DNA from 2 places in the Tuberibacillus sp. Marseille-P3662 genome. Region 2 is predicted to be linked to the other one. Evidence: predicted binding sites of a transcription regulator. Region 2 holds the regulator's gene; the other holds the start of a gene.

Region 1 (10,143 bases), on a different contig from region 2:
GGATATAGTTTCATAAGGATTATGCCGATTAATGTATTTAATGATCTCACGCAGCTGTTTCATTCGTCCGGGATCTAGTTCCTTGTTGATATGCATAGCCACCAAACTGTGAAAAACATCGGTGTTTTTTAAAGCCAATTCCAATAACAATCCCGTTGCTGAAGATATTGTTAAATCTAATGCATAGGCCAATCTAGCTAATTGATCATAATCTCTTTGGGTGAAACGCATGGTGATTCGTCTTTTGGTTATACCTTTCTTCGTTTGATACTTTTCATTTTCAAGCTCCCCCGTATAAAGGGTTTGATTGTTGGCCCAATAATCACGTCTGAAGTAATCGGACAGGTATTCAAGAACGGGATGAGCATATAGACCCCTTTTGCAAATCGTGACGCTGACATCTTTTATGGGCGTATCTGTGATGTAAGATAGTCGGCTGACCGCTTCATAAAGCTGAATGGCAATCGTTGGCTTGATATCTCGTTTTTTATCTGAACGGGTCTTACTCTTGACTTCGACACTCATCTTGATCCCTCACTTAACTTTTAGACACTGTCCCTGTGTCCTAGACTTAAGTTAATACCTATGAGGGGGGACCCTTCATTTATGTATCTTTAGGACAAAAAAATAACTGGATATGTAAACCCAGTTTTAACCTTGAATGACTATTTCTTTTTGGCGGGGATTCCGTATTTTTTACCGACTTCTTGACAGCGCTTGGCCACTTTTTTAGCTTCACTTTTTGACATATTAACGCCCATATAGACCATCAACTCCTTTACGAGCCAGTATGGTCAGAGGCCAATGGATTCATACACACCAAATAGGTGGGACAGTCATAAACGCTCATATTAGCTTTTGACCAGGTGTTAATGGGTCGTTGTCATATCATCATCCCCCGATTATTTATAATGGCCACCTATTTTAGCCGATCGCTCAAAGGTTTGACCGGCAGCGGTTAGTGAAGCGGCCCTGACAATAGCGGTATTTCCATATTTATGATAAATCGTATCTAGGGCCTGATTAAGCTGGTGTTTTTTATTTGTCGCTTCAAAAAGACTTAACTGAATGTTATGACCCTGTTGCAGCTGTGATAAAGTTACACCAAGGCTACGGATGGGTAACTGATCCCAATACCGATGAAGCAAATGATCAGCTGCATGGTAAATATCTAAGTCAAAGTCTGTCGGGGACGTGAGTTTGATTTGTCGATGAAACCCCGTCGGCCGATCAAAGTCCGCACCCCTTACACCTAATGACACCGTTTGGCCAGTATAGCCCTTAGCTCGTGCTCGCCGTGCTACCTCTTGGCTTAATTCAAGCAACACGACTCGAATATCACTTAGGATTTCATAATCTCGGGGCAAAGTCATGTTGTGACCAATGGCCTTTTGCCCGTCATGCGTTTGGGTTGTCACAGGCGCAAAGTCACGGCCATTGGCGGTTTGCCATAATACCTGACCGTTGATGCCCCATCGCGATTGAAGCTGTTGCAATGGGAAGTTCGCTAAATGGCCGATTTGACGGATGCCCATTCGAATCAAATGTTGCTCCATCCGGTTACCAACCCCAAAAAGTTTTCCAATCGGTAGCGGCCAAAGTTTCTCTTGCATATTGGAGGTATCAAGCTGAAAGATACCATCCCGATTCTTTTTGGCGAAGTTATCACAGGCCATTTTAGCCAAGACTTTATTCGGGCCCATCCCAACCCGAGCATAAACCCCTGTCACAGCCATAATCCTTGTCTGAATCTTCGTTGCGATCTCAAAAGGTTCACCAAAAAGCCTTTGGCTACCTGTCACATCTAGAAATTGCTCATCAATGGAGAAGGGTTCGACCAGATCCGTAAATTGCTCACAGATCTTTGTGATTTGTAACGACATATCAATGTATCGTTGCATTCTTGGACGCCTCACGACAGCTTGGGGGCATTTTTGTTGGGCTTTCCATAGGGGTTCGGCTGTTTCAACACCGAACTCTTTAGCTATAGGACAAGCAGCTAGAATAATGCCGCTTCGTCTCTCTGGATCACCGGATACAATAACGGGCTGGTTCTGTAATGTCGGATCATCAGCCTTTTCAACGGAAACATAAAACGACTGCATATCAACAAGGAAAATCACGCTGCCTTTCATCATGAACCTTCTTTCAATAGAAACATGTGTTCTATTGATCATTATATACGAATACACATTCGATTTATACACAAAAATAAAAATGCCATTAATTGGCGTGAATTGAGTCATAAATGGCGTATTTATTTGAGGGCTATTTGTCGTGCCAAGTAAGGCGGAAAGTTTAGCATATATCAATCATTCATATGAGAATCATACCTTAAAATACCAAAAGCGTTGGACTAACAAGATGGTTTCAATCTTTGCTAAACTTAGCTTGGGTGAGACATCATGTTTATAGCACCGATGTTACTTGAAACAAGCGAGCACGCATTTGATCATTCCGATTATATATTTGAACCTAAATTTGATGGTTTCCGAGCCATTATAAGCGTTAACCAGGGTATGACGACCATTTATACTCGACATCAAACCGTTGTGACTGAGCGTTTTCCTGAACTTTTAAATGGATCGATAGCCGATGATGTTATTCTTGATGGTGAAATCGTTTGTTATGATCAAGCAACGCAAAACGTTGATTTTGAGCTTGTCATGAACCGTTTCTCTACGAAACATCCGGAAAAGGTTAGACGTAAGAGCCGATCCTTACCATGCTCATTTATTGCTTTTGATATCTTGTATTATAAAGGGAAAGACTTGCGAGGCTTACCATTAAGAGAGCGAAAAACGGTGCTTGAAAATGTACTGGCCGATCATGCTTTCATTCATCAAACACCTTATGTCGTCGGTGAAGGGAAAAAGCTTTTCAAAACGATCCAAACGGCCAATATGGAAGGAATATGTGCTAAGTTTTCTAATAGTCCTTACCAGTCCCGTCGAAGTCCACATTGGCGTAAGATCATCAACTGGAGGTACACCGAGGTATACCTCACCGGTTACCTTAAAGCGCCGGCATTTGGATGGCTTGCAGCCATCAAGGCTAATAACAGGCTCAATCCTGTTGGCATCATCGAACATGGTCCTTCAAGAACGGAACGTCAGGCTTTCTATCAAGCAACCGAATCCCTTATCAAAGATGAAGATAACAAAAGCGTACACCTTAAACCAGCCATCCGTGCTAAAGTCAAGTTCCGAAATTGGACAAGGAAAAGCATGCTGCGGTCACCGGTGTTTGAAGAATTCATTTTATAATCCTGCTGCATTTTGTAGCAGGATGTCTTTTACCCATTTTTTTGAGCAAAATAAAAGGCGCCAATTTTGCAATTAAATTAATTTTAAGGCTCCCCCGGATTTGAAAAATCAAGTTATATCAGAAACAACTCTTTGTATCGTCTATGAATTCCATTTGATTGGATATCCTACCCAAAAAAGTACTATTATTAGTATGGTGAATAAAATAAGAAGGAGGATTCCTATGGCATTTAAATTACCAATTCATTCACCTTTGATTCGCCACGAAGATTCAGAAACAGATATATTTGGTCCAAATATTGTACTAGATCACGAAGGTGGATTCACTAAATTTTCGGCGGATGAGATAAAAAAAGTTACCCTACAGTAGAAATTCATTATAAAAACGGTGATATCAACACTTGTTACGATTTTTCAACATATGATTTTAATGAATTTTTATGCTGGGTTAATTTTAATAGGTTAAAAGAAGAATAGGCTAATAAAACTCTGATTAACTCTGGTTCTTTTCCAGAGTTTATTTTGTTATTATTACTTTTTGTTCTGAATAGTATAGGTCAAAAATTTTCTTCACTAACTTGAGCTGTTAGTTCTATTATATTTCATTGAGAAATCCTTCACTTATTCTACAAACCCCCTTCTTTAACCCCCATACCCGGAATAGTTAGAAATCTCAGGTTCTCCCCATACTCTTCCTTGTTTCACCATTAAAGATTTTATTTGGATAATTTCTCCGCCATCTCTTTTAATCCATTTATAAACTTTAAACCTTCTGTCTGGTCTTTTAGCATTGTAATTGTGGGAAAGCTCTATTTTTGTAGGAGCGCCCCAACTTGAATATTTGATATATTTCTCTAACATACCATCGTGAGGAGGTTTGCTCCTTAATTCAGACCTTTTTTCAGCCTTAAATTCAGCTTTTTTATTTTCCAATTTTGCATTTGCATTAGCAATCATTTCATCTACTTTCTTATTATATTTCGGAACTCCAGAAAGATAATTCAAATAATTAATTGCTTTTACATAGTTACCTTCACCAATTAGTTTGGGCGATTTCTCGAAAAGGATGGAATTTATTTTTCTAATTTTTTGTTCGGAGTCCTTATAACCTTTAATTTGAGTAAAACTGGATACTGCTTCTAAATATTTTTCTTCATTCAATTTTGTTATGGCTTGATTATAAGCATCCCGTCTATTCGCCCAATCACTTAATCTAGGTTTAACTGATAGAAAAAGTGTGACAACAGTGACCCCAATAAGACTAGAAATGAGTATTTTCTTTTTCTTTGCTGTAATTACTTTTTTAACTTGGCTCCAATTATCATAAATAAAGTAAATTACTAAAATTAAAGCTGGTAGCCACAGAGGGCTATACAGCCATATATCTCCAAACCAATTCCTAACATAGTCATCTGGAAAGTCGCATCCTAAATGAAAACAATAACCCTCGACTCTAGGCTCGTGTCCGACATATTTATATATAAGAAACCACACCCAAATAACTAAAATAAAAATAACTATTCCTAAGCAACCGACCATTATTTACCCCCTTAATTCCGCATAACTTTCGAAAAATCACACAAGATCCCTGCTTATGTACAAAAAAATAATGCTTCCACCATCAATTGCATCAAAGCCCCGTATGAATGATATTTTGAATCCCAATGGGGTTACTTTATATTTAACATTATATTTGCAACTACTACCTTTTAAATTTCTGAGGGCATTTACAATTGGGCCACAAGCCGAATCATTCATGTCCACATTTTGATTTTGTTCAGCTTGGCGGCAGGCTAGCCTCTGCCGAATTTCGGCATGCAAGGGATAATAGTGGAAATTTTTAAGCGTAAGCAGTCTAAAAAATACAACCCGACCCTTGCATGAAATTAGTATCAAAAGAAGAAGGATCACATTTGCAATGAGATTAAAAAAGATGGGGGATAACCCATCTAATTGCACACATTAAATTCAACTGCTTTTTAACAGCATTTTTACGTAATATGGAAAATCCGTTAATAAAGTTGGATGCCATATTATGCTCACTAAAGATGTTTATGTGATCGACCAACCATATTTTTCTTCCCTTTTCTCAAATGCTTCTTTCCCTCCTTCTAAAATGTCACATACATGTTCCTTAATACCAATATGAAACAAAATACCCTTTGCAAGGGGATTATTATGTGTACATTCAAGCGCTCCTGTCACATACTCAAACTGATATTGAGCATTTTCTCTGTTAATTTGTTGTCCAGATTGATTAGCGACAATAACCTGCTCGGCGTCAGTCAACACTACTAAATTAGCATTATGCGTAACAATAATTACCTGTCTCTCGATTTTCTTATCTTTAATAAATGTATTCAACTCTGTAAAAATGGTTCTATTGTCTAAATTATCTTCTGGTTGATCAATAAGAATTGGATACTTAGCATTACTTAAATGCAAGAAAAGTTGAAGTAAAACGAGACCTCTTTTACCTGGTGACATATGAAGAAATGAATCATTTCTTTGTATTAGATCATAATCAATATAAAATAAATCTTCCAATAAAGCATTGGTAACATCTTTTAAACTATTACCTGTCTTTAAATGAAGGTCACTATTGTCATCAATCAAATACCTAAAAATGTTATTAATTTTCCATTTATGTTGAGCAAAATTATCAAAAACGAATTGATCATTTTCCTCAAATGTATTTTCAATAACTTTGCTAAGTTTCTTTCTTCTGTTAAAAGCATTTGTAAATCGTGCAAAGAACCTTTCCTCATCAAATTTAATATGTGCTTCTAATTTCAGTTCGGATGATATTTGCTTATAATTATCTTTATTTAGTTCTTGATAAATTTCATCATACAATCCCAGAAGCTCATCATACCTTCGGGGTATAATGTTTTTGATCGAGTCAAATTGTGTTTTAAGGGAATCAACAAATTTTTCCTTTTCATCAATCTTTGATAAAATCTCTTTTTGTTCCTTCAAATTTCCTTGCAACTCTTGAAGCCTATGTTGATTTTCAAACCTTTTTGTAAATGGATCTAACTACTTCTCAATTTCATCAATATTTGTTTTACCCTCGTTTAGCTTTTCTTCAATAGTTTCAGTGATTGAAAATTTATTTCTAATAAAATTATTAAATTCCTCATCAATGAAATCTTTTATTTCTTTTGTTATATTTTCTAATAACATCTTACCTTCATCATCAATTCGATTAAGAAACTGTTCAGTTTTCTCTTCAATTAATTCCTTATATCTTTTACTTTGGTATTCAACATACCCTTTATATTCGTCTAACACTTTCAAATTACTATCATTTATTAATAGTTCTTTGTCGAGTTTCTCTTTTTGTTCACTTAATTCTTCGTATTTTTTATTGTCTTCATAAGACAATCCTGAACTTTCCCTTATTTTATCAACTTCGCTTTCAAGACGATTTATTTCATTTTGTACCGTCGTTTTATCTCCTAAATTTTTCACTTCTTGGTTCGCTTCATCTAATTCACTTTTAATATTAAATAAAGTAGTTATGTCTTCCTCAATTTGTGTCTTTAGATCCTTTACTTTTTTATTATGTGTTTCGTATATATCTCTAAAACTGGGGTTTTGTAAAAGTATATCTGTGATTGTTATCAACGGTGATAAAATCCCTAATAACAACGGTTTCAAATTCCCCAAAAATAACGGATAATCATTTCTATATGACATAGAACATTGGAGTGTAGAAATGATGGTCAAAGATGGGGAGTTTTTTATGATTAAAGAGTTCTATCAAAAAGGTTGGTCGATTACCGCGATTTCTAACGAAACCGGATTTGATCCCAAAACCATTCGGAAGTATATCAATCAGGATCAACTGCCGGCCCGAAAGACTTCAAATAACAAACAAAGTAAGCTTGATCCTTTCAAAGATTATTTGAAGAAACGGATTAAAGAAGGTACAACTAATTGTGTCGTATTATTTGATGAAATACAGGCCATGGGTTATGTGGGAAAGATGACGATTCTACGGGAATTTGTTCGTCCTTTTCGCCAGAAACCCAAAAAACAAGCAACTTTACGGTACGAAACACCACCTGGAAAGCAGGCACAGATGGACTGGGGCCATGTTGGCAAGTTTGAAGTAGACGGAGAGGACAAAGAAATCTATATATTTACCATGGTGCTAGGCTATTCGCGTATGAAATATGTTGAGTTCACGGACAGTATGAATTTGGAGACTTTAATGAAATGTCATATGAACGCGTTCGCCTACTTTAATGGCGTTCCTGAACAAATTTTATATGACAATATGAAAACCGCGGTCATCAAACATAGTCCTGTAGAAATCCGATTTAACCGGAGGTTTGAAGAGTTTCTTGCTTATTATGGTATCGTACCTAAGGCTTGTAAGCCCTATCGTCCTCAGACGAAAGGCAAGATCGAAAATGTTGTAGGCTATGTAAAGAAAAACTTCCTGCAGCGGAAACACGCGCCTACCTTGCGATCGCTTAATGATGATGTACGCCAGTGGTTAGATAAAACGGCAAATCATAAGATACATCACACCACCCAGGAATCGCCACAAGCCCGTTTTCAACATGAGCAAACATACTTAGGACAATCAAACACCAAGCCACTCTTCCACATTAATCATTGGGAAATGCGTCGTGTGAGCAAGGATTGTTTTATTTCTTATCAAGGGAAACGCTATTCCGTACCTTTTCGGTACGTAGGACAAGCGTTGAAAATCAAAGAAACCCTCGATCACCATCTGGAAATATACGATGCCCATGAATGCATTGCGAAGCATCCGATTATGACAGGTCGAGCAAGGGATCATATTGATTTTGAGCATTATAAAGGACTGAAACCAACTGCTAATGGTTTGCCGACCGATAGCCGATTCCAGTCCTCTGATATTGAAGAAGTAGCCAAACGGCCTCTTCAAATCTATGATCAACTAGAGGAGGGCGATCAGTCATGAAAAATGATATTACTAAATTCAGTAAGGAAGAGGAGACATGTTTAGGATATATCTAAACAGCCTTTTTTGCATTTACATATTCAAGGTGAATGTTGGGGATACCTAAAGTAGCATAATCTAGTTACTGGAGGGAACCCAAATAGAACCTGAAAAGAATGTCAAATTAACATCAGTAGAGATTACAGAGCTTTGGACTGCTTACATGAATGACACGGCATTAACATGTCAATTTCAACAATTTTTAGCTAAAGTAGAAGATGAAGAAATTAGACCACTCATCCAACAGGCTTTGGATTTAGCTCAAGGCAATATAAAAACTTTAACTGAGATTTTCAATAAAGAAGATTATCCTATACCATATGGATTCAAAATGGATGAAGATGTAAATGTAACTGCCCCTCGATTATTTTCTGACACATATGTTTTGAATTACCTTCACCAAGGGGCACAAATTACCTTACAAGCCTATAGTATCAGTTTGTCTTTAGCTGTGAGAGCAGATGTTTACAGTTACTTTAATGAATGTATTTCACAGTTAACTGATTTTCTAAGAGAAGTAAAGGAAGTTTTATTAACTAAAGGGCTTTATATGAGGTCTCCATACCTCCCAACACCTGAGACTTATGATTTTGTAAAAAGTCAGAGTTTCCTTACAGGTTATTTTGGTGAAAAAAGACCTTTGACAGGTACAGAAATTGCAAATCTCTATGCTAATTTTCAAAGGAATGCTCTAGGTGTAGCCACTATGATTGGATATAGTCAGGTTGCAAAATCAAAAGAGGTAAGAAAGTTTCTTGTAAGGGGCAAAGAACTTGCCCAAAAGCATTGTGAGGTATTTGGCTCAATCATGAGAGAGGATGACATTCCTGTTCCTATGACATTTGATACAGAGGTGACAGACTCAACGACTTATACTTTTTCTGATAAGCTAATGATGTTTTACTGCACATCCTTAATTGCCTTAAGTGTTGGGTATTATGGTTCAAGTATGGCCATGAGTCCAAGAAGAGATTTAGGTGTGCAATATAGCAGGCTAGTAGCTGAAATACTTAAGTATGCTGATGATGGGGCTAAACTTATGATTAAACATGGATGGATGGAAGAACCACCTAGGGCTTTGGATAGGGATGAATTAGCCAAGAAAAAATAACTGTTCAATTTTCACCTTCTCATATTCCGTTAGATGTTGGAAAGACTACGAGAGGGGTGTCGTCTAGGGAGGCATTACGTCTGTATTTTTGCTATAATATTTTGTCTTTTTCTCTAATTATGATTGTTCTATACATTTAGTAGGGAGAGATTCAACATGAATGGTTTAAAACAGCTATCTGATGAGCTCCTTGTCAATTAATTAAATGGTATTTACCGAATAGTGGCCCCTGAAATTACGAACCGTTTCCGTACCCCAGGGTTCTCGCCTGCTTTCTCCATTATTATAAGCTGATGTATTCTGTTTTTATTGTTATATCTTAAATCTAGACTTAAAAAATTCATTTTAAGATATTTCTAATTCATTAAAAAAGTCGAAAACCCGTGTTAGAAGAACTTAAAAATGGTAATACTAAAAAGACAGCTCAAAGAGTTTGAATTCAAAAGTATCTGTCACCTTTTAATTTAAATATAGGGGTGATATCAATAGATAATATATTTGAAAATCTTAAGGAAATACGTTTATTAGAAGATAAGCTGTATCATTTAGAATTAAATGGTTGGCTAAAAAATGAGTTTTTATCTTGGGAATGGTGGATTCTAGTCGTTTTTTTAATTATGCCTTGGGTTATATGGGCTAAACTTGTTAAACGAGACATTATTTTAGAAATTTTGTTATTTGGTACCATAATTATCTTGACAACAACCTTATTAGATGTAGTTGGTGCACAATATAATTTTTGGGATTACCCCATTGCATTCCTACCT
Region 2 (10,143 bases):
AAAAACTGCGCGCGACTTCATTTTCAATTAAATAAATATAATAGTGCCTCATTGTCATCCTCCTTTTAGAGGTTTGTCCTATCATTATAGTGGATACTTCTTAAGGACATTGTCTAAACAAGGCGACAACAAGGCACTGATTTTGTCAAAGTTTGTCGGTTAGTAAAGAGAATCTAGTTAAAACAATTGTTTCATCTTGGAGACAACGTGATCAACGTTAAATCCATATTCAGACATCACTTTATCACCTTTTGCCGATGCACCAAAGCGGTCGATGGTTACCGTATCACCCTCGATGCCGACAAATTTATGCCAACCGAACGATGCCCCGGTTTCAACAGCTAAACGCTTCGTTAGTGACGTTGGTAAAATGCTGTCCTTGTAAGCTTTCGACTGAGCATCAAATCGATCAACAGAAGGCATGCTGACAACGTTAACGTGTATATTGTCCTGCGCTAATTGCTCTTGCGCTTCAACCGCTAAGCTCACTTCTGAACCAGTTGCTATAATGATACCTTGTGGTTCATCATTTGCTTCAGAGATCACATAAGCCCCTTTGGCAACACCATCCGCAGCATTCTTTGCTGATCCATCAAGTACAGGAACACCTTGGCGTGTTAAGACAAGCGCTGTTGGTTGATCCTCATTTTCAAGGGCTAACTTCCAAGCTTCCCGTGTCTCAATAGCGTCAGCAGGACGAATGACCGAAAGATTTGGCATAGCTCGTAATGATGCTAACTGCTCGACAGGCTCATGTGTTGGACCGTCTTCTCCAACCGCAATGCTATCGTGCGTAAAAACATATGTGACTGGCAAATGCATAATGGCTGATAGGCGTAATGCTGGACGCAAATAGTCAGAGAAAACAAAGAATGTTGAACCAAAGGGCTTGACGCCTCCATGGAGTCCCATGCCATTAACAGCAGCAGCCATCGCAAATTCGCGTACGCCGAACCAGACGTTTCTCCCTTGATAGGTACCTGGTAGGAAATCGTCGCTCTCTTTCATTAATGTTTTCGTTGATGAGGCAAGATCAGCGGCACCACCAAAAATTTGCGGTACGGATTTGGACAGCGCATTAATCACTTCACTGGAGGCTGCACGGGTTGCCAGCTTATCGCCAACTTCGAATGCTGGTAGGGATTCAGAATAGCCTTCAGGCAACGTGCCATTAATGGCCATCTCCAATTCTTTTGCGAGTTCCGGATATTCTTCTTTGTAGGCAGCAAACTGGCGATTCCAATCTTGTTCGAGTTGCTCACCTTTTTCAGCAATACGAGCAAAGTGTTGCTGAACATCTTCAGGAACTGTAAATGCATCATCGTAATCCCATTCATAACTTTTCTTCGCTTCAGTGACTTCTTCAGCACCAAGTGGAGCTCCATGAGCGTCTTTTGTGCCAGACTTATTCGGGCTGCCGAAACCAATGGTCGTCTTCACTTCAATAAATGTCGGTTTGTCAGTCGTTTCAGTTGCTTGACGCAAGGCTTCATTAATTTCATTAAGATTATTGCCATCCTCAACGTGAAGAACCTGCCATCCATAAGCTTCAAACCGTTTTTTAACATTCTCAGAGAATGCCATATGTAGGTCGCCATCCAGAGAAATATCATTTGAGTCATATAAAACGACAAGTCGACCGAGTTTAAGATGGCCAGCAAGTGAAGCTGCTTCAGCAGAAACGCCTTCCATTAAGTCGCCATCACCGCAAATAGCATATGTATGATGTTTAACCATTTCATATTGGTCACGATTGTATTTGTCAGCCAAATGCTGTTCGGCCATTGCCATACCGACAGCCATCGCTACGCCTTGACCAAGTGGTCCTGTTGTAGCTTCAACTCCTGGTGTATCCCCAACTTCTGGGTGTCCCGGGGTCTTGCTTCCCCATTGTCTAAATGATTTTAAATCATCGATGGATACATCATATCCATTTAAGTGCAGAAGACTATATAGCAACATAGAGCCATGACCTGCAGACAAAACAAAGCGATCTCGATTAAACCAATCGGGGTTCTTCGGATTGTGCTTCATGAAACTTGACCAGAGTGTATAAGCCATGGGCGCTGCACCCATAGGTAGACCTGGGTGTCCGCTATTAGCCGTTTCAACAGCATCAATAGATAGCGTCCGAATTGTATTAATAGCTTTTTGTTCAATTGATTGCATCTTAAACCAAACCATCCCTTCATATTTACTGCTTACATATCATATAGTTTAACACAAAACCATCACGTTCATCACTTATAAACTTTTGCAAAATCTAATCATAACTCTTATATTACAGTAAACATTGAAAGCCCAATTTTATATGAAATTGGGCTTTGAGCTGTATAACTTTAATGAAAGTCTTTAGATTGGCGTTGACTCTGTTTAAGTTTTTCCGGAGTGACATCTTGTCCTTCAGGATCGACAACCTTAAGACCATGCAATTGCTGCTTGAAGTTTTTTCTAAACGTCTTTAAATACTCTTCTCTCAATTTTTGCTGTTCCTGACTTTCTTCCTGTGTAAGCCCTTCTGCTTTTTTCTTGCGACCGAGCTCAGAAATGCGATTTAATTTATCTTCAGAAAGCATCTGCAAATCTCCCTCTACAATCATTTTACTATGTTGAACGAACAGGACGTGCTAGCATCGGGGTTGCAAAAGACCGCCCGAGCTTTTAGCCGATGGTCCTTTTCTTCTCTGCTGAAATCGTGATATAGGTACTTAACGGAGCGAGAAAGAGCTCCATTAATGCAAAATACTCTTCTTAGCTTAACGCATAAGGAAACGATCGTTCAAGCAAGCAGAATTACTTTTCTATTGGAATAACAAGTGTTTCACCAATATCGAGTTGGTAAGCATTAATATGATTAACTCTTTCCACCCAATTAACGAACTTTTTAATCGGCATATGATGTTGATCCTGAAAGTCTTCACCGATCTCCCATAGTGTATCCCCTGCTTCGACTTCAATAGTTTTAAATTGTCCCGCTTGAGCAGGATGCAATTGATCTGCAACTTCAAAAATTGAAAGAATGACTAAAATACCAAATATGAAATAAAGACAATAGGTTTTTGTGACTCGCTTAATCACTGTCATAATCATCAACCCCCTAAACGAATACATGTTCTTATGTAATTTAAGTTTAATGGGAACAATCGTTTGTGTCAAGATTTTTCGAACGAATGTTTGTATGGTGTGGAATTTCATGCTATACTATTATTAAGATGAAATTTGTTCCAAGGGGTTGACCAATTGTGAAACTATCAAACCGGCAACAAGCAATCTTAGATTTTATACGACAAGAAGTCCGCTCTAAAGGATATCCGCCTTCTGTTCGGGAAATTGGTGATGCCGTCGGATTGGCTTCAAGCTCAACGGTACACGGACATTTGTCGAGACTTGAGAAAAATGGTCACATCAGACGTGATCCAACCAAACCGAGAGCGATTGAACTGTTGGAGGAAGATGTGAATCAATCAACGGCACCTGCCCAGACAAGTATCGATGTACCCATTATCGGCAAAGTCACGGCAGGACAACCAATTACTGCCATTGAGAATGTCGAAGAGTATTTTCCCGTCCCAACCAGTATGGTTGGAGATGATGAAGCCTTTATTCTAAATGTTTCCGGGGAGAGTATGATTGACACCGGCATTCTTGACGGTGATAAGGTCATTGTGAGACAGCAAAGAATTGCTGATAACGGAGACATTATCGTTGCCATGACGGAAGAAGATGAAGCTACGGTTAAACGATTCTACAAAGAAGATGGGCATATTCGTCTACAACCGGAGAACCCAAATATGGAACCGATCATTTTAAATGATTGTGTGATTTTAGGCAAAGTCATTGGTGTTTTTCGAAATATACATTAAAAAGGGTGTCACTAAAGCATTCCGGAATGCTTTAGTGACACCCTCTTTTTGAATTGTGATTAAAAGTATTTATGGTATATGCATTTTATCGTTGTACATCCTAAGGAGAGCATAAATAGAACGGAGGAATGTCATTGGATTACAACGAGTATTGGAACCAGATATATGAGAAAAGTGACCAACTCAATTCACTAATTTCTTCTTACTGGAATCACTATTCCAATATGGAAACTTGGCAGTTTTGGTTTATTGTTTCCTTGTTGGTGGTTCCTTTAATCTTACTTTATTTCAAAGTGGACCGAGAAAGAATTTTCGAGTTATTTTTCTTCGGATATACAGTAAATATGTTGTGGACATTTACAGATATTGCACTAGAAGGTAGCCGTTACTTGGTTCATCTATACTTTTTTTTACCTATGTTACCGTATGCATTAAATTTGACTGCATCGTTAATTCCGGTGGGGTTTATACTTCTATATCAATATTGTACCAATAACAAAAAGAATTTTTATTTATTTACATTATTATTAAGTGCCATATTTTCGTTTGTTTTCGCACCTATTGAAAAATATTTAGGATTCATAGAACTTAGAAAAGGATTTAATCTCATTTATCTATTTCTTATAGACGTGGGGATTGCATTTATTTCTTACTGGTTTACAAAGATAATTTTAAAAATAAAAGGTGGTCACTTTTAGTGCCTGATGGAAGCGTAATTGAGCAAACACAGTTTTTCAGTATTAGCATCTAGCTTTGCCTGAACTGTAGCCCATTCAAGACCTTTATGGCCGTTTATGTTTTTCTCAAAACGGGCTTTTAATGCTCTGAGTAATTCTTCACGTTGTTCTAGTGACAACTCCTTTTTATTGCTGATTTTATTTCTCACTATCGTTTAATTCCCCTTACAGACTCGGCATAAGTGCTTGTCCATCCAAGATAAGTTTATCATAAATATTGTGGATCTCTCCCCCTCTGTATTACAAGTAAGAAAGATTGAAAACGAAGGGGTAAAGGAAAACTCATGCGTTACATTACTATTAATGCACATAAATTCTTGCCCCTTTAAGGAAAAGGTTGCAAGCATTTGTTCCTGCTTCCCCGGCTTCGTTTGTTCCGTAGCGCGAGATACTCGTAATATCCGAATCGTCAATAAGTGATGTGTAATAATTCATCGCCTCTTCTGCCTTTTTTCCCCCTAAAAAAAACAAAAACCCCTCGACGCCTGAGCGCCAAGGGATTCAAAGATTAATAGGTAGCCATATATTGATCGCGTTCCCACGGGTGTACTTGCGTGCGGAACAGAGTTTGTACCGAATAAATATAATCAAACTCTATTAAAATACTGATATAAAAGGAAATTGAAAAATAAATTTTTCACATCATTTCATACTCTATCGAATATTCTTGGGTATTTCTTGGGTGAAATCTTGGGTGATTTGGGTGTTTCGGGTGAATGCAATATTGCGGAAGATAAGGACGGCAACCCGACGAGGTTCCGTCCTTAATTTTACCCAATATCTTCTTCAACTTCGTTATTACTGTTATGATCTAGGGATCTAACCAAACTTTCTTGTATCGCCGCAGTACAAAACAACAGAGTTGAAACAATTGCTGACGTTGCAAAAATAAACGATGCGTATATCCATCTCAAAGGGTTTGGGGTTGTAACTGCACCCAAACCTAAAGCATCGTCCGCTCCTTCAGGCATTGGTTGTTTTAAACTAAACCCAACAGTTAAACCAGCTATCGCCCCTACTATCAAAATTAAAATAGCGACGATTTTCTTTTCTTTCATTATCTATATACCCCCCTAGTATTTTCTCAAATGGCACTATTCGACAAATCCCATTTAATAACCTTTTTCTTTGGGAAAAAGCGATGATAAAAGTTTGATATTATTTTCGCTTGGTACACCTTAAAATCATTCACAAATGAAGTGTCGTAATTTTTATCTGTGATAATCAGAACGGTTGGGAATACTTCTTTCCCGTACACTTGCCACGATAATTCTTTCCACAATTCACTACGTTTGTAAGCTTTATAACGTTCCAATTTATCTCTCATATTTTTGTTTGAATAAGTCAATGAGTTTTGTACTTCAATGAAAAACGGTGCGTTCTGCCAAATAGTAAATATGTCTGGTTCGATGGTTCCTTTATCACCAAATTTAGGTTCGACCTCGAACTGTTTGATACCACCAATTTTACGCATTTCCTTATAGCATTCTACAATTTTAAGAAAGTGACTGATTTTAGACGATCCTTTTTTGACAGTGGTTGGTTTAGGAAAATACATGAACGGCCTTGTATTAGTGTCAGCTTCAATATATCCATCACGTCTTAACCTTTTCAAAACATAATTTGCAGATGTCCGTGGGCTGTTCAAATTTCCAAAATAAAGCGTTGCAATATCATCCCTTGTCATTACCCTAAATCGTTCTAAATCTTTGATAATGGCCTTGTCACGTTGTCTCATCGTCATCACCCAAAACATTAAAAGGATTATCGTCAACAGACGATTGTTCATCCTGATTCGCCGACTTTGGAACTTTTAACGGTTCTAATATGACCTTGGCAACCTCTAAGTCAAGGAATGGTCCTTGTAATAACTCAATATCATCGCTTTTCATATACATGCGACCTGGTGTATTAATTGATATGTCTGCTGCATTTTCAACTGTGCGCCCTAATGTAATGTTTGAATTGATCCTGTCAGCGTGTTTAAATGCCATGCGAATAGTGAGATTGTTTTTTAATTTCCCGTCTAAAATGTCACTGTCTGGGCGTTGCATAGAAAGAATGAGATAGACGCCCAACGCCCGGCCAATCGCGCTTATATCCTCGATCGTACTCATGATGTCTTTTTCATCCTTAAGAAGCGCAACCTCATCAATGCAAACAACAATACTCGGCAAATGGAACGGTAGGTCTTTGATATGCGCTTTCTCGTGTTTATCCAGAAGATCACCGCGTTTTTTCAGTATATCGTTCACATATGCAAGATATCCATCTAACGTGATACTGCTCGTGCATACGCCTTCCACATGCGGCAAACGTCGGAAAACATGAAACTCTGAGCGCTTCAAATCGCCTAGTACAAGGCGTAGATCGTCCGATGAGTAATGTTTCACAAGCGTGCTTAAAATTGCTCTCAATTGAGTTGATTTCCCCGATCCTGTTTCACCAGCTATCAATAAATGAGGATGGTTTTCCATGTCATATAATCGCATTTTCCCGTGACGATCCACACCACAAATGATTGGCAAGTCATATTTTTTTAGTTTAAAATTCTCAAAATTATATTCAACACCACTAGGCATACTATATTTGTGGATTGATAGGACAAACTTTTTATATTCTCCGCTAATGTCGATGTTGTCACCGAATATTTGTTGAAAGACAAACCATTGCTTTTGAATTTGCTTTGGGTCGACCCCATCCGGTAGTGTGAATACAAATGTTGTTTTGTCTTCAGTGGAACGATAATCAATGATATAAGGATAAACTTGATATTTCTTTTTTCCAGTAGACACTTCTTTGTATAAATGAGCGTTTCTAAATACACGCTTGAGTTTTTGTTTGTGGGGATTACAAAATATCATCACAAAAACCTCCCTAGCGGATTGTTAATGAACAAATAACCAACACCGCATAGACCCATAATGATTAGTAAAACAAGCAATATAGAACTGATTTTCTGGGCATCTTCAACACGATCACGCTTTAATAAATGTCGCTCCCAAAATGCACACCCTATAATGACACCGCCGACAACACCAGCTACAATCACTTTAAATCACGCCCTCTCGGATTAAAGGTGTAATATCTTTTAATCCGCTTTTCTTGTCGGTTTCCTTCACAAATAAACCCGATCACGTAACCTAAGCCGATACAATAAGCACAAAAAGCAAGTTTTATGATCATGAAATCATTCCTCCTGATATTGAATATAGAATGTTTCCGCCCAATTCCTGCATGAACGATGTGTAGTTATTGTACAGACTTACAATTCCGTCATTTCCAAGCACCTCACCACCCAGGTTTCTCATATAAGAAACATATCCGTTGTACCAATCAATTGGTTTTAAGTTATTTATCATGTCTGGGTTGGCTAAAATGCTGTGGTTGTATAGATTCTCTGGGTAAGATTCTAAATTTACTTTTAGGTCTGACAAGCCGCCACAAGCCTTCATGTTACTAATGAATGTTTGTGGGACATCTAATGGGTCGATATCAAAGGTGACATCCTTTAAGTCGTGACCGTCCCACTTAAAATTCATTTGAAAAACATTCGATCGTTCTCCGCATTTCATAAAAGTCTCCCCTCTCTTTCCTCTCGATCACTCCGACTCTCATCTCCGTTCTCTCCTTTCACTCCCCTCTAAACAAATTGGCAAAATTACTGTTTTGATTAGTGAAGACAACTTTAAAACATTTGTTTAGGGTACTTTTGTTGCAACAATTGCAGATGATTTTGTAGTGGACTTTGTGGCTACATTTGTTGTTGCTTTTGTTAAATACTATGGCCTTTAAGATTGGGCGTTGCCTGTCCACCCAAATTAATTTTTGAAGGACAAACAGTATTTTTGTAGAAAGTAAGTATGTAGAGGTGGACAAAACATGTATAAATGTCGATTAAAAGTGATATTAGCGGAAAAGGATATGCAGCAAAACGATCTACTTAAAAAAGTGGATATAGGCCGAGGAACTTTAAGTCAATTAGTTAATAATAAAACAACACCTAATTTTGATACTGCTTATAGGATCGCCGAAACACTGGACATGAAAATCGAAGATATATGGGTGAGAGTTGATGATCCTGCCGACTGAACTGCTAGAACTCAAAAACAAATATATCGTTGTGTCTGCGGCAAAAGAGACACTTGAACGCAAGGGCATCCATAATCAAGCTATATGGGATGATCTCAAACAGATAAAACAGAAAATGCGGGAAAACGATTTGAGAGTTGAAAGGTCAGACAAAGAATCAATGCTACACGATTACTCGGTTTTCCGGATCATATGGAAAAGGATGACGGATGAAAATGAGTTGTCAAATGTCCATCTGAGGAATTGGATACGCGAATATATCAGGAAGATGAACTTTTGAAGTGAGGGGATAGTGATAATGAGATTACATTGTTTAAAATGCAAAAAGGTCGTGAAATACAGCGAAAAAGTATACCTAGATCAAATGAATACAGTGACCCATCAACGTTGTGGTACTACTTCATTTAATATTAAGGATACCGGAAGTTTTTACGAGATTGCTAACAAATATGAATTTTTTCATGATCTGATACCCTTTAGAGTGATTAAATGATTTTTATGTAAAAATTTCTGAAAGTTGTTGCATTAAAAACAATAAACAGATATTATAAAATCATCCCATATATAGTTTAAATCTCGGCCTACACGTCCTTGGCCGGGATTTTTTGTGCTCAAAAATTTCTCGAAAAGAATTTTATTTGACCCCTTGACCGATACGATTTCGTATCATATAATGAATATAGATCAAACGATACGAAAACATATCAAAGGGAGCGAGCGAAAATGGATCGATTTATTCGGTTAGACATGAAAGGTCATTGGAAAGGTACAGAACACCAAAGCAGCATTCTTGGAATTGGAGATGAAACAGGGGATTGGGAACAAGGCGTTAGCTGCTATCCGCTTGATGACGATGACAAAGGATATGCACTCGCAGAACTACGCGACTATTGGGATAACATTGCTTCACTTCATGACATCGAAGATTACGAAGATATGCAAGTAACGATCTTCCAAGGTGAATACATCACTGATGGAAGCGACGCTGAGAACATCGCAACTTGTGAAAGAACAATCTCGGAAAAAGACGCTATACCTTTGATGAAGCAAGTGTTCGAAGCTTACGAAGACTATTTCTACGGTGACATTGAAGAACATGAATACCACGAACGTCTTGAAAAAATCGAACTATAGAAAGGATGTTAAACATGAACGCCATATATCAAGTTATGACACCATCGGAAGTTGAAACAACCTTTGAGCTTCCGACTGGTTCTGTCCGCCGCGATCTACACCGCGATAAGGATAAATGGGAAAAATTCCGCAAATCCGAAGTTCGGAAAAGTGGCAGCACATGGTTGATTATGTCCCGTGAAGCACTACGGATCTATAAAGATGACATTAAAATGATTCCAGTTAAAGTCGATTGGGATTGGGTTGTCGATCATGTTGACAATGAGATGAATGATGTATTGGAAAATGAGGTTCTGACGTTTTTAAATGACGACATA

The links. Region 2 encodes LexA, which represses DNA repair genes until DNA is damaged. Its sites were predicted from a motif close to CGAACATATGTTCG; they were not measured.
Region 1: B9Y89_RS01575 (DNA polymerase IV) is a predicted target of LexA. The motif match lies at 2,184-2,197, and genes of this name have one in related genera.

The regions. Positions count from the first base shown of each region.
Region 1 is NZ_FXBS01000003.1:30,359-40,501, forward strand. It holds gene B9Y89_RS01570 (hypothetical protein) at 1-525, opposite strand, end outside; gene B9Y89_RS01575 (DNA polymerase IV) at 903-2,135, opposite strand; gene B9Y89_RS01580 (ATP-dependent DNA ligase) at 2,406-3,266, shown strand; gene B9Y89_RS18890 (hypothetical protein) at 3,490-3,636, shown strand; gene B9Y89_RS01585 (hypothetical protein) at 3,909-4,805, opposite strand; gene B9Y89_RS01590 (hypothetical protein) at 5,319-6,245, opposite strand; gene B9Y89_RS01595 (hypothetical protein) at 6,306-6,896, opposite strand; gene istA (IS21 family transposase) at 6,991-8,226, shown strand; gene B9Y89_RS01605 (DUF3231 family protein) at 8,366-9,376, shown strand; gene B9Y89_RS01610 (CBO0543 family protein) at 9,853-10,143, shown strand, end outside.
Region 2 is NZ_FXBS01000006.1:1,082,215-1,092,357, forward strand. It holds gene sirA (sporulation inhibitor of replication protein SirA) at 1-52, opposite strand, end outside; gene tkt (transketolase) at 178-2,169, opposite strand; gene B9Y89_RS14045 (DUF896 domain-containing protein) at 2,340-2,576, opposite strand; gene yneA (cell division suppressor protein YneA) at 2,794-3,084, opposite strand; gene lexA (transcriptional repressor LexA) at 3,240-3,863, shown strand; gene B9Y89_RS14060 (hypothetical protein) at 3,998-4,561, shown strand; partial or broken gene B9Y89_RS14065 (DUF4256 domain-containing protein) at 4,579-4,749, opposite strand; partial or broken gene B9Y89_RS14070 (VOC family protein) at 4,756-5,035, opposite strand; gene B9Y89_RS14075 (hypothetical protein) at 5,371-5,658, opposite strand; gene B9Y89_RS14080 (helix-turn-helix domain-containing protein) at 5,685-6,338, opposite strand; gene B9Y89_RS14085 (FtsK/SpoIIIE domain-containing protein) at 6,325-7,464, opposite strand; gene B9Y89_RS14090 (hypothetical protein) at 7,464-7,652, opposite strand; gene B9Y89_RS14095 (hypothetical protein) at 7,783-8,175, opposite strand; gene B9Y89_RS14100 (helix-turn-helix domain-containing protein) at 8,483-8,692, shown strand; gene B9Y89_RS14115 (hypothetical protein) at 9,416-9,826, shown strand; gene B9Y89_RS14120 (helix-turn-helix domain-containing protein) at 9,841-10,143, shown strand, end outside.